2 regions of the Paenibacillus sp. OK076 genome follow, and region 1 is predicted to be linked to the other one. Evidence: riboswitches for the same ligand, from Rfam matches in the RefSeq annotation. Region 1 holds a riboswitch; the other holds the start of a gene.
What was found. Region 1 has a riboswitch for S-adenosylmethionine ahead of BMY78_RS27880 (methionine ABC transporter ATP-binding protein). Riboswitches for the same ligand answer to the same signal wherever they lie in the genome.
Positions count from the first base shown of each region.

Region 2: another riboswitch for S-adenosylmethionine. It lies ahead of metA (homoserine O-acetyltransferase MetA); the one in region 1 lies ahead of BMY78_RS27880 (methionine ABC transporter ATP-binding protein).

Region 1 covers NZ_FOCH01000005.1:256,772-264,239, reverse strand. The annotation lists gene BMY78_RS27905 (putative polysaccharide biosynthesis protein) at 1-664, shown strand, start outside; gene BMY78_RS27900 (DUF2515 family protein) at 816-2,096, opposite strand; gene BMY78_RS27895 (thioredoxin family protein) at 2,240-2,584, shown strand; gene BMY78_RS27890 (COX15/CtaA family protein) at 2,880-3,818, shown strand; gene BMY78_RS27885 (Cthe_2314 family HEPN domain-containing protein) at 4,035-4,763, shown strand; SAM riboswitch class I at 4,895-5,036, shown strand; gene BMY78_RS27880 (methionine ABC transporter ATP-binding protein) at 5,164-6,198, shown strand; gene BMY78_RS27875 (methionine ABC transporter permease) at 6,199-6,858, shown strand; gene BMY78_RS27870 (MetQ/NlpA family ABC transporter substrate-binding protein) at 6,938-7,468, shown strand, end outside.
Region 2 covers NZ_FOCH01000001.1:1,039,473-1,046,940, forward strand. The annotation lists gene BMY78_RS04845 (HRDC domain-containing protein) at 1-222, shown strand, start outside; gene corA (magnesium/cobalt transporter CorA) at 322-1,257, opposite strand; SAM riboswitch class I at 1,711-1,835, shown strand; gene metA (homoserine O-acetyltransferase MetA) at 2,070-2,987, shown strand; gene BMY78_RS04860 (aminotransferase class I/II-fold pyridoxal phosphate-dependent enzyme) at 3,012-4,199, shown strand; gene BMY78_RS04865 (trans-sulfuration enzyme family protein) at 4,192-5,385, shown strand; gene mqnC (cyclic dehypoxanthinyl futalosine synthase) at 5,629-6,765, shown strand; gene BMY78_RS04875 (aldo/keto reductase) at 7,010-7,468, shown strand, end outside.

The DNA.
Region 1 (7,468 bases):
AAATCAGGTGACGCTTGCTTTGCGCATTTCGATTCTGACAGGAATGCCAATCGTTATCGCTCTATGTGCGGCGGCATATTCCGTTAATGGTTTGCTGTTTACCAGCCCAGACGGAACACCGATCATTACATTGCTGACGTTTGGTACCATTTTCCAAATTACAATGATGACCACCAACTCCATTTTGCTTGGGGTAGGTAAACCACGGATTACAATGATCAGTGTAGCTGCGGGTATTGTGGTCAAACTCATAGCGAGTTTAATCCTGGCTCCGATTTTTGGCATCTACGGCATCATTATTGCGACAGCATTGTGTTTCCTGGTTATTACGTACCTCAATCTGCGGGTACTTCGAAAAATTGTTGATTTCTCGATCATGGGTGATCGCTGGAAAGGATTTATCATTACCGTACTGCTTGCAGCAGGTGTTGGTTTTGCGGCGAACTGGGCTGGCAACTCCATCTTTGATCTATTCCTGCCAGCACGTGTATCTTACCTTGTGACCTGTCTGTTTGTGGGGGCGCTTGTGGTTGTCGTGTACCTGGTGCTCATGGTTGTTCTACGTGTACTTCGACAAGACGAGCTGGGCAGTTACCCTCGTATTTTGCAAAAAATACTCCGCCCACTTATGCGTCTACAACGTGGAGCCGGGCAACGTGGATAATCGATTTAACACACAATACACACTTCGTTATATTTGTTGAAAAATAAGTACAAGCTCTGTCTGCTTTCATAGCGGACAGGGCTTTTTTGTAAAATCTATATAAAGGTAGTCCATTATAGACTTCTAGACATTCCCTGGTAAGGCTCTATCCTTAATGCGTTAAGGTTTTGGCATCATGGGCCAATGCAGTTTTCAGCATGCCATACCGATGTTCATGACTCATTTCGAACAGCCAGGGGCGGCGCGGGATCGTGAGATGACCGAGGCAATCGCGATTTTGCAGCCAGTCCTGCCTTGTAATTGGTTCATACGGCGTATCACCCCATACAGCCAGCAATTCAGGACTATATAACCGTTGTCCTTCCGCTAACCATTCTTGATCCAGCAGCTCCTGGCTGTAGAGCTCAGCTTCTCCGGCTTCATCTTTATGTGCGGTGAACAGACCAGGCCAGTATTCAGCACGTGAGCCACGGTGGGGAACCGAGCGTGCAAACTCCAATACTTGTGTGTACACTTGTTCCACGCCAAACAGCATCGCATATAAGCCCTTGCCAAACATTATCCGCTCATCCAGCTTGCCAAAATGTTCAATAACCCGGCCTGCAAGACCTTTTTCCCGTCCGAGTGGAAATACGATATGATTCAGCCCAGCCAGATTATGCAGATGAAATGCGGGTTTGGACAGCACTTGTTTTTGAAAATAGGGATGCTGCACGACCCGGCTCTCAATATAGTTCTGCTCATTAATAATTAAGGCCACACTAAGCAGCGAGCTGCATCGCTCCAGCCAAAATCGTTCCCAAAATGGCGTCATGAACGCCGATACATGAAAATGGGACAACAAATGGAAACAGCTCCGGCCGATCCGCCGGCTATTCATATATAACAGAAGCTGGGGATAAGCATCCTGGAAAATGAGGGCATTGCATCGCTCCAGTAGTCGATACATGTGCTCACGGTCTGTTTGATTTTGCAGATTATGCATAAGGTCACTCTGAAGATCGGTCATGTGATATCCGCCGTTGCGGGATACCATATGCGCCAGCAGGGCCCAATGCAGCTCTGGATACTGTTCGTAACATTCCAGGTATGCTGCTGTGCGAGTGATGTTACTCCGGTTGTTTTCCTGCGTTAATGTTTTGATCTCTTCCAGAATAATGCAGTCCTCTTCACAGACCAGTGCACTGAGCGTATTTCGGGCAAAAGAACTTTCGTTTCCAGGCAATAGGCGCTCCACATCAGCTTGTAAGCTAGCAGCCATGTCAGAGTCCCAAGCCATATCACGCAAAGGATGACGAAGCTGTGCAGAGGCCTGCCAAGCCGCCTGTTTACCCCTCCATACTTCACGGGCGGCACCTGGGATGGACCGGACCATCTGTAATATCGATCCGTGATGGGCAGATTCGGAGGAATCCGTTTTAACGGAAGTCATGACATGACCTCCTTTCCTGATAATCTGATTATTGTTTTAGTTTAACAAGCTGTTGATATCAGTATGCGCCGAATATTTGACTTCCACTCCGCAATTTGCTTCACTAAGAGGATAAGACAAGGTATAGAAAGGAAGATGTTGTGATGGAAAAGATTACATCGAAACCGGAATTTGATGTGGCAATCCAATCTCCGCGTTTGACTGTAGCTGTATTTAAGGCAGATTGGTGTGGTGATTGCAAGTACATCGATCCGTTTATGCCTGAAGTTGAAGAGAAGTTTGCTCGTGAGCTGAAGTTGATTGAGGTCGACGTAGATCAGGTGGGTACAGTGAGCGAAGAGCAAAATATTCTGGGTATCCCCAGCTTTGTAGCTTACACGGATGGCCGGGAACTCGTTCGTTATGTGAACAAACTGCGCAAGTCGAGAGAAGAGATTGAGCAATTCCTGCAGCGTGCAGTTGAGGTGTATAACACGATTCATAAATAAAGCATGACAGGTTCACCATGTTAAAGGTTATAATTAAAGGAACGCCATTTCTCTTGAAATAGGGAAGTGGCGTTTGTATTTTTAACATTTTTCGGGGAAGCTAATGACGTACATAGCCTTGATCAATGGAGGGTCAACTTTTCGACAGACGTTAACATTTTGTCACAAAGCGCGGGCGTCAATGACACATTTATCCGGTATAATGAATTTAGTTGTGAAATAAGTGTCAAAGTACCGAATCAAGCGGAGGATGTAGTTCTTCGCCATCTTAAACCAACAGCGGGTGAGAAAAAAATTGAAGCACTTAACCTTGTTTAAATGGTTAACCGTATTAACCTGTCTTGTCATGTTTCTGGCCACATTTGGCGGAGGCGTTGTAACCCGAACGGAATCGGGCCTCGGCTGCGGTGCAGAATGGCCTTTATGTAACGGAAAACTTGTGCCTGCACACACTGTTGCCTCACTTATTGAATTTTCCCATCGCGCCGTTAGCGCACTGGCAGGACTGTTGTCCATAGCCTCTTTTGTAGCATTTTTGCGGTTTGGCAAATCACGCCGTGATCTGCAGTTGTTTTCATTGTTAACGCTGATATTTGTGATTGTCCAGGGAATCATGGGGGCTTTTGCCGTCGTATTCTCCCAATCTTCCGCAGTCATGGCACTGCATTTCGGGTTTGCCTTAATCGCTTTTGCCAGCTCCTTGATGATGGCGCTTGGTATTCGGCAGGAGGCTCGCCATGGTGGATTGGAACGACTGAATCGATATCCGCGAGTCAGCAAAGGGTTCCGAAATCTGGTATGGTTTTCCACGATCTATACGTACCTCGTGGTATATACTGGAGCATTTGTGAGCCATACGGATTCTGCTGGAGGCTGTTCAGGCTTTCCGCTCTGTAACGGGCAGATTATTCCTGAGCTCTCGGGAGGCGTAGCTGTTGCTTTTGCTCACCGGGTGGCGGCTGTTTCATTAGTAATCGTCATTGCAATTCTCGGCCATTTTGCGTATCGCAAACATCCGGATAACACGGAATTAAGAGCGCTCGGCGTCATTTCTGTTGTACTGGTTTTATTGCAAGTGGTCATTGGTTTTGGACTGATGCTCACGATGAACCGTCCGGAAGTGTATATGTTCGTGGCGCTGGCGCATATGCTGGATATTGCCATTTTGTTCGGCGTATTAACTTATATGAGTTTCCTGGTGTACAAGCTGCATCGGCCCGTTAACCGGTTCTAATCTATATCCGAATTATTGTAGTTCAGGGGATGAATCCAGTGAAGTTCACCATCCGATGATGTACATCATTGGACAGGTGAACTTTGTTTGATGTCAGGCGTGTCAGGGCACCCTATTGTAAGCAGCGGTCATACGTTTACTCTGACTCCGATTTTGTTTAATATGATGAATTATTATTAATTTGATGATCTGCAGAGTGGAAAGAGGAGGCTATATATGCTGCGAACGTTGCTGGGTGAAAAGCCACGTAAGAACGAAGGCATACTAAAGGACGCGATGGAAGCGATGGCGGATACACTTGAGCTATTTCAGCGACAGATGCATGTGGACCATGATCCTACCCATGATTTTCGTAAACTGTATATATGGACCCAGGGATTGATCTCTTCGCTGGATGAACTGGAGCAAAGTTGTTTTGCAGCTTCCCATTTCCGTCAGAAAGTCAAAGCGGGCTCTACGGATGATATGACGTTACCAGAAAAAGCGGAGTATGCCCGTTACGTCTATTTCTATAAGGATGGCTTCATCCGATGTTTTGCCATTCTGGATAAGTTAGGTACAGTGTTGAATGAAATGTTTGAGCTGAACACAACCAATGTTAAAACACATTATTCTTACTTTACCGTATTAAGACAGTTCGGATATGACAAGCAGCATTATGTTCTTGCCAACGAACTCATCCAGATTAAAGATTCCTACCGTGAGCCAATGAGCAAATTACGTAAACTACGAAACATGGAGATTCATTACATGAATTCCGAAATGCAGGATGATCTGTGGCAGCTACACCAAACTTTGCAGGGGAAAGTGAAGCTGGAGGACCTGGATCAGCATCTTTTGGAACTCCGCGAGGGCGTAGACATGGTATGTAAGACGTTAAAAGCAGCGTACGGCTACATCAACAAGAAGTGGCATAAGCAGGGAGTGGCTCAACCGCCAAAGTGATTTGAATTGTAATATTTGCCTTTGACAAATCGGAATACTTGGATTATACTGAGTTCCTGATTGACAGTTAGATGGAATTAACATTTATGACATTAACATTATAACTACTACTGAACTTATAAATTAAATATTTCTTATCGAGAGCGGCGGAGGGACAGGCCCGATGAAGCCCGGCAACCGATTTATAACGGCATGACAGCTGTGTCATACTTTATAGATGTTAGGTGCTAATTCCTACAAAATGGTGCAGGGCACGATTTTGGCAGATGAGAAGGTATAATCTTTCACGTGAAGAGCCCTTTTTGTTTCTGCAAAAGGGGCTCTTTTTTTGTACGATGAAGGGGAGTTTTCCTTTCATTCGGGTAAAGATACATGTAGGCAGTGGGAAGGAGCAGTAATTTTGATTGAATTAAAAGGTTTAACCAAGACGTACGGTAAAGGTTCAAAAAGTACGACGGCCTTATCGGAACTAAATTTGAATATCCGCAAGGGTGAAATATTTGGAGTTATCGGTCATTCCGGTGCAGGCAAGAGTACATTGATCCGTTGTATCAATTTGCTCGAACGCCCCACGGCAGGCGAGGTTTGGGTTGATGGTATCAACCTAACCGATCTCAATAAGTCCGATTTGCAACAACAACGGCGTAAGATCGGCATGATTTTTCAACACTTTAATCTGTTATCCTCAGCTACGGTATATGATAATGTGGCTTTTCCTTTGAAGCTCGTTAATACGCCCAAGGCTGCCATTGATCGGAAAGTGAAGGAAATGCTCGCATTGGTTGGGCTGGAGGACCACAGCAATAAATATCCGGCCCAGCTGTCAGGCGGACAGAAGCAAAGGGTCGGTATTGCGAGAGCACTCGCGAGTGATCCGAACGTGCTGTTGTGTGATGAGGCCACATCGGCACTTGATCCCCAGACAACCGATTCGATTCTGAAGTTATTGCTGGATATCAATGAAAAGTACAACCTCACGATTGTGCTAATCACCCATGAGATGCACGTGATCCAGAATATCTGTGATCAGGTGGCGGTTATCCATCAGGGAGGCATCGTGGAGCAAGGGCCGGTAACGGAAGTATTCCTCAAGCCACAGCATGCCATTACGCGTGACTTTATGATGCGGGACCATGAGGTTGGAATTGCATTGGAAGAGACCGCTCTGGCGAGTGCAGATGTCTCATTACAGACGAACGGAGCTTCTAAGCTTGTGAAAATATCCTTCCTGGGCAATAAAACCTATGAGGCGATTTTGTCCAGAACGGTTCGTAAAACAGGAGTGGATTTCGCCATTTTGCAAGGCACCATTTCAACCATCAAACAAGTTCCCTATGGACAGCTGACCGTTCGGTTCGAGGGACAGTCAGATGAGATTAATCTCACCATTAAAGAGTTAGTGGATCAGGGACTTGATGTGGAGGTGCTTCGTTAAATGGATTTTTCAACGGTACGTTGGGAAGAAATCGGTAAGGCTTCGATTGAAACACTGCAAATCCTGGGAGCATCGGGCTTGTTCACGATCATCATTGGTCTGCCGCTAGGCGTATTGCTGTTTATGACGGCAAGGTCGGCTTCGATCCAGTCCCAAGTGGTGTACACGATATTATCGTTCATTGTAAACATTCTGCGCTCAGTGCCATTTATCATTTTGATTGTTGCACTCATTCCGTTTACGCGTTCACTGGTCGGCACAGCTACAGGAGTGCTGGGTGTCATACCACCGCTCGTCATTGCCGCAGCTCCATACTTTGCCCGATTGGTGGAAACTACACTGCGTGAAGTGGATCGTGGCGTCATTGAAGCGGCACAGGCGATGGGCGCTTCAACCGGACAGATTGTACGGCGCGTACTTCTGCCAGAGGCATTGCCGGGTCTGTTAGCCGGGATCACCATTACAATCGTTACCCTTGTTTCCTACACGGCGATGGCGGGAATGGTTGGTGGTGGAGGTCTGGGAACATTGGCAATCAACTATGGATACTTCCGTTATCAGTATGAAATTATGATTATATCCGTTGTATTTATGGTCATTCTGGTGCAAGTGCTTCAGATGGCTGGCGATCGTTTGGTTAAATGGTTCACCAGGAAATAACACATATATAGCATTTGCCTGATTCGGTATCGACTTGGTGCAAAATGCAAAAAAATTTATTGGAGAAGGGGTTTTACACATGAAAAAATGGTCTTTTGCTCTACTTAGCATTATGCTGATCGCGGTTCTTGCGGCTTGCGGAAACAACAAGGATTCCGACAGCGGCGCTGACAATGCTGGAGGCGCACCGCGCACCGTAGAATTGAAAGTGGGAGCATCACCAACACCACATGCTGAAATTTTGGAAAGCATCAAGCCTGAACTTGAAGCTGAAGGCATTCGCTTGCAAATCGTGACTTTCAATGATTATGTTCAACCTAACCAACAGCTTGAAGATAAACAACTGGATGCGAACTTTTTCCAACACCAGCCTTACCTGGATACAGAGAACAAAGAACGTGGTTTCCACCTCGTTGCTGTAACACCTGTGCATGTTGAGCCATTTGCTGGCTATTCCAAAAAAATTAAATCATTGGATGAGTTGAAAGACGGCGCAAAAGTAGCCATTCCTAATGACCCATCAAACGGCGGTCGTGGACTGTTGTTGCTTGCAAAAGAAGGACTTATCACGCTGAAAGACAACACAAATATCACTTCTACGATTCAGGAT
Region 2 (7,468 bases), on a different contig from region 1:
TGTCTGCTCGATGCGGAGCTTGCTGTCATGCCCGAAGAGGAGCAAGAGGCAGTATGGAGTGCCTACGAGGAGCTGGGGGATACGTTTCTGAAGCCCGTGTTACATAAGGTGTATGGAGAAGAAAAGCCTGGCGGGAGCAACCTGGAGCAGGTCTACGAAAGACTGCGCATGATTCGCATCCGGTTTCGCCGTCACACGGAGACGGAACAGAATGCAGGCTAGAATTAAGATAGATCAGCAGAAGGATTTTTCTAAAATAGAATAAATTTAAAAAAAGACGAAGCGTTTCTCCAGATGTGGAGCGCTTCGTCTTTTGCTATTTCAAACCCAATCTTTTTTGCGGAAAATAAAGAACATGCTCAGGCCCAGTGTAACCATCAGGCCAATGACCACAAAATAACCATACTTCCAGTTCAGCTCAGGCATGTTCGTGAAGTTCATCCCATAGATACCAGTGATCACGGTCAGCGGCATGAACACCGTGGTAATGGCGGTGAACACACGCATGATCTCATTCGCCCTATTGGCGATACTGGATTGGTAAGCTTCTCGCAAGTTCCCCATCAAGTCGCGATAAGTCTCAAAGGTTTCAGATATTTTCACAGCATTCTCATAAATGTCACTGAAATACTTCTGCAGTTGATCATCAATAAGACGCAGATCTTTTTTATTGAGTGTGTTAATGACCTCTTTCTGAGGCCCCAGCACTTTCTTCAGCCATAAAATCTCACTGCGCAACCCGATAATCTCATTCAGGTGAGACTTTTTGGTATGCATCAGAATGTCTTCTTCCAGCTTCTCGATGCGGGCTTCAATTCGGTCACCGACGGTAAAATAATTATCAACAATCAAGTCAACCAGCAGGTAGAGCAGCTTATCCGGTGTACTGATTTCCTGTTCCCACAGAATTGGTTTCAATGTCCGCAATTCGCTGACTTTCTGTTTGGTCACACTGATAATAAAGTGTCTGCCAAGGAACAGGTTGACGGCACGTAAGAAAATCTCTTCATCATCGAAACGAATGCTGTTAATAACAATAAAATAATGGCTCTCATAAATTTCAATCTTCGGACGTTGTTCTTCGTCACTCAAACAGTCTTCCACGGCCAGATCATGCATCATGAAAAGGGGTTGAAGTACCGCCAAATCGTCTACGTCCGCATCAATCCAGTAAAATCCTTCCGCTGGTGGAGTCAGCGCCTGCTGAATGTCGTCCACCGGAATAAATACACCGTTGTTTACCAACCGGATTTTCATTATTCATCTACTCCTTCTGCACCCGCCAAATGGGCGGATTTCATCAATATGGGCGCAAAAAGAACAGATCAGCCGGTCGGCAGCGGAGCCTGGAAGTCAGGACTGCGTTCGCTCTATAATCAAACGGAAGTAACGTCCCGCTGCCGGCATGCTGATATCAATTCTCTATGCAGTTTGTCGGAATTCGGCTGCCAGTCAGGCCTCGGGTCGCCATCCATTGAATATGTCACCTCTCACATAAGGGTTTATAACACTTGTCTAGTATACCGCTGGTACAGGGTCCTTTCAAGCGCAAAAATGTGTCGATTTCGCGCCCTGGAGCAGTGTATGACAACGGATGATGAACGGTTCCGATCCTGAGGAACATGCATAGAACTACACCTTGACGTGAGGGGATTAATGTCTTAAAGTAAAGGGTGAACCACACTAGTTTTTACAATTGAATAAAGCGAAATCTTATCAAGAGTAGGTGGAGGGACTGGCCCGATGAAACCCGGCAACCGGCGGTATACCGCACGGTGCTAATTCTTGCAGCGACCAAGTGTCCGAGTGACACTGTTGTAACTGAGAGATGAGAGAGGCGCATATCTATTTACATATGACCTTTCTCGGAATCCGAGGAAGGTCTTTGTTATATGCACCGACTTCTCAGCAGTGATTTTCGCTAAGGAACTTGAGCCTGCCGACAGCAATGTGGTTGCAATTCAGCGCCTGCAGGCAAGCTCATGGCAGCCTATAACTGTACGGATGCGAAGCGTATCGCATCTGCAGTGGCTGCATCTATTTATGCACAAGGAGGAGTTAGAACCACCATGCCAATCAAAATTCCAGACACACTGCCTGCCAAGGAAGTACTTGCAGGAGAGAACATCTTTGTCATGGACGAGACATCCGCTTATAAGCAGGATATCCGTCCGCTGCGTATCGCTATATTAAACCTGATGCCTACAAAGGAAACGACAGAAACACAATTGCTTCGTCTGGTGGGTAACACACCCATTCAGGTAGATATCGTTCTGGTTCATCCGAAGTCTCATACGTCCAAAAACACATCGCAGGAATATTTGGACTTGTTCTACAAAACCTTTGATGAGATCGAACACCGCCGCTTTGACGGCATGATCATTACAGGCGCTCCTGTAGAGCAAATGGACTTTGAAGACGTGAACTACTGGAAAGAAATCCAGGAGATCTTCGAATGGACCAAAACCAATGTGACTTCGACTATGCATATATGTTGGGCTTCCCAAGCGGGTTTATACCATCATTTCGGAGTTCCCAAAGTTCCGCTGGATGAAAAATGTTTCGGTGTATTCTCACATACGATCAACAGATCCAATGTGCAGCTGCTGCGCGGATTTGATGAAGTATTCAACGTTCCGCATTCCCGCCATACGGAAGTGCGCCGTGAAGATATTGAAAAAAATGATAACCTTGAAATATTGGCTGAGTCTGAGGAAGCAGGAATTTTCCTGGTTGCTACCAAAGACGGCAAACAGATTTTTGCAACCGGACATGCCGAGTATGATCCGCTTTCATTGAAATGGGAATATGACCGGGATGCAGCTAAAGGCATGAACATTGCGCTGCCTAAACATTATTTCCCGAATGACGATCCTTCCCGTGTTCCCCCGGCTACTTGGCGGGCACATGCAAACTTATTATTCTCTAATTGGCTCAATTACTATGTGTATCAAGAGACACCTTACGATATTGGTCCGCAAATCTAATCGACATTACAGGAGGATGCTGCAATGGAAGACAACAAGTTGAAAATCGAAAGCCGATTGGCCCAAATTGGGTCTATCAATGAACCGGTAACAGGCGCCATTAATTTTCCGATCTATCAATCCACTGCGTTTCGCCACCCCAAGCTTGGACAAAGCACGGGATTTGATTATATTCGTACGACCAATCCAACCCGTAAAGTGTTGGAAGAAGCAGCGGCAGCGTTGGAATCCGGTGACGCCGGATTTGCCTGTAGCTCCGGCATGGCTGCCTTGCAAACGATTTTCGCCTTATTTGGACAAGGGGATCATCTGATTGTATCGCTGGATCTGTACGGCGGAACGTATCGTTTGCTAGAGCGCATCCTATCTAGATTTGGTGTGACGGCAAGTTACGTCGATACCAATGATCTGGCAGCTCTGGAAAGTATTCGTCAGCCGAATACAAAAGCGGTATTTATTGAGACACCAACCAATCCATTAATGATGATTACGGATGTGGAAGCGGTATGCTCCTGGGCCAAGAGCCACAACTTGCTGACCATTGTGGATAATACACTACTGACTCCTTTCTTCCAGCGTCCAATTGAACTCGGTGCCGATATCATCATCCATAGTGCCACAAAGTATCTGGGTGGTCATAATGATGTACTTGCCGGATTGATTATTACCAAAGGGGAAGAGTTGTCGGCCGAAATGGCATTCCTGCACAATTCCATTGGAGCAGTGTTGTCTCCAAGCGACTCCTATCAGCTGATGAAAGGCATGAAGACACTCGCTCTTCGCATGGAGCGACATGAGTATAATGCCTTGACGATTGCCAAGTACCTTTTGGAGCATCCAGCCGTTGATGAAGTGTATCATCCAGGATTGTCGGATCATCCCGGATTTGAAATACAGAATAAACAGTCCAGCGGGAACACAGGCATTTTCTCTTTCAAAGTAAAGGATGCTCGTTATGTTGAACCATTGCTGCGTCACATCAAACTGATTGCTTTTGCGGAAAGCCTCGGGGGTGTAGAGTCGTTGATGACCTATCCTGCGGTACAGACCCATGCAGATATTCCGATTGAAATTCGTGACGCTGTAGGTGTAGATGACCGTCTGTTGCGCTTCTCTGTTGGGATCGAGCACGCCGATGATCTGATTGCCGATCTGGGCAACGCACTTACAGCTGCACAGCAGGAGATTGAAGGGGGAACGCATCATGAGTGAGCAAAACAATAATGCCAACAATCATGAACGGAATGTTCATTCCGACCTGAAATTCGATACCAAGCTGCTTCATTTCGGTGACGAAATCGATAAAACCACCGGGGCTTCCAGTGTACCCATTTACCAGGCCTCGACATTCCATCATTTTGATATTTTTAATCCACCTCAACATGACTATAGCCGTTCGGGTAACCCGACTCGTCAGGCATTGGAGGATTACATTACTTTATTGGAAGGTGGGGCACGCGGATTTGCTTATTCCTCCGGCATGGCTGCCATCTCCAGTGTGTTCATGATGTTCTCGGCAGGGGATCACATGATTGTGACGGAAGATGTATATGGAGGTACGTATCGATTGCTTACTTCCATTCTGAGTCGGATGCAGATAGAGACTACCTTTGTGGATATGACCAATATTGAGGAAGTAAAGGCAGCGCTCAAACCGAATACGAAGGCAGTCTATATGGAAACACCATCCAACCCGACACTTCGGATCACGGATATTGCTGCTGTCACCTCCTGGGCACAGGAACATGAGCTAATCTCAATTCTCGATAACACCTTCATGACGCCTTATTACCAACGGCCGATTGAGCTCGGAGTGGATATTGTCGTACATAGTGCAACCAAGTTTCTTGGCGGGCACAGTGATGTGCTGGCAGGTTTAGCCGTTGCTCGTACGGATTCACTGGGTAGACAGCTAAAACAATTGCAGAATGGACTTGGAACTGTGCTTGGTGCCCAGGAATCCTGGCTGCTGATGCGGGGCATGAAAACCTTGGGTGCGCGCATGGCACACAGTGAACAGAGCACAGCCAAGCTGGCAGCTTGGCTCAGTGGACGCAGTGATATTACGGCTGTATTTTATCCGGGACTGCTGGATCATCCCGGCCGTGAAGCTCATGAACGTCAGTCAAGCGGATACGGCGCTGTCGTGTCGTTTGACGTTGGATCTGGAGATCGGGCCAAGGCTGTACTTAACCGTGTGAAATTGCCAATTGTTGCCGTGAGTTTGGGTGCGGTTGAAAGTATCTTGTCTTATCCTGCGATGATGTCTCATGCGGCAATGCCGACTGAGGTTCGCCGCGATCGGGGTATAACTGACGGATTACTGCGGTTCTCGGTTGGTCTGGAAGACATCGATGACCTGATTGCGGATCTGGATCAGGCACTTCAGGATTCGTAGAATCGACAGTAGTGAAATACGGGTGTTATAGTCTGCTGAAAAAGAAATGAAATAGATGGCATATGTAAACATTTTTATTAATTTTTAAAGCACCTGCTCATAAGGTGCTTTTTTTCACATGTAACCTGTGTTACGATATGTGGAGTACAGAAATGCGATGTTGCCACCAAAACTTTCATCTATATGAACAAGTTGGGACGGATCGTGATACTATTTTCTCTTCATGAGGGAGGCTTTTTTACGATGAGTACGGTAGACCGTATCTTAGATAAAGCCCTTCGGGGCGAACGTTTGGACTTGGAAGACACGATTCAGCTGTTTGAATCGAATGAAGTAGACAAAATCGGGGCCGCCGCCAATGTGATTGTAAAACGCATGCACCCCGAACCATACAGAACATTTGTAATTGGGCGTAACGTCAACTACACGAACGTGTGTGATGTGTACTGCCGTTTTTGTGCTTTCTACCGCAGACCTGGCTCTGACGAAGGATATGTACTTCCCGATGAAGTTATTTTCCAGAAGATTCAAGAAACCGAAGACGTGAACGGTACCGAGATTTTGATGCAAGGCGGAACGAATCCGAATCTGCCGTTTAGCTATTACACTGACCTGCTCAAAGCGATCAAGGAGCGTTTCCCTAACATTACGATGCACTCCTTCTCACCAGCCGAAATTATGAAAATGGTCGAAGTATCCGACGGTCTCACTCTGGAAGAGGTTGTACGTGCAATTCACGAAGCGGGACTGGATTCCCTGCCTGGTGGTGGTGCGGAAATCCTGGATGACCGTACACGCCGCAAAATCAGCCGTTTGAAAGGTTCATGGCGCGATTGGATGGACGTTATGCAGACAGCTCACCGTATCGGTATGAACACAACGGCAACGATGGTTATCGGCCTTGGTGAAACGATGGAAGAGCGCGCACTGCATCTGCTCCGTGTACGTGAAGCTCAGGATGAGTGCATTGCGAACAAGTATGATTCCGAAGGATTCCTGGCGTTTATTCCTTGGACATTCCAACCGGATAATACAAATCTGAAGCTGGAGCGTCAGACGCCTGAAGAGTACCTGAAGACGGTAGCGATCAGTCGACTGGTATTGGACAACATCAAAAACATTCAATCCTCATGGGTAACGATGGGACCTGAAATCGGCAAAAAATCACTTGAATTTGGCTGCAACGACTTTGGTAGCACCATGATTGAAGAGAACGTGGTATCGGCTGCAGGCGCAACTTACAAAGTCAATATTGGCTCCATTACGCAACTGATTCGGGAGTCCGGTTATATTCCGGCACAGCGTAACACAAGATATGACATTCTGCGGACGTTTGATGAGAATAATGCCATTCAACAAGATTTTGTAATGCAGAACTAATATTTATAATACATCACGCTGATGAATTGATTTGATAGGATCATTTATTCAGTTGGGATATGAGTCCGTTGATTACTCTTTATGAGGGGAATCGGCGGACTTTTTAATTTCACTTCACAACCACGTTTATTCATAGATCATCAAACAGTACATATTACGCATTTGGCGATATTTTAGTTTGAAATTCAACTGTTACAATGAAAGGACAAGTGAGTAAGCAGACATGCTGGGAAGGGGCAGGCATATGAAAACAAGAAGACTTGGCAAGACGGGACTGGAAGTACCTGTACTGAGCTTTGGAGCATCCTCTCTAGGTTCGGTATTTCGTGATATTGATCGAGGTGAGGGGATTCGTACGGTTCACGCCGCTGTAGATGCAGGGATGAACTATATAGATGTTTCGCCTTATTATGGATTAACGAAAGCCGAGATCGTACTTGGAGAAGCCATCCGCAGTTTGCCACGCAGCTCGTTTACGCTGTCGACCAAGGCTGGACGTTATGGGGAGAATACATTTGATTTTTCGCGTAAGCGGATACATGATAGTGTTCGAGAGAGTCTGGATCGACTGCATACCGACTATATCGACATTCTGTTTCTGCATGACATTGAGTTTGTCCCGGCCGATATTATTATTGAAGAAGCTTTCCCAACCTTGCTGCGCCTGAAAGAGCAGGGAGTCATTCGCCATGCAGGAATTTGT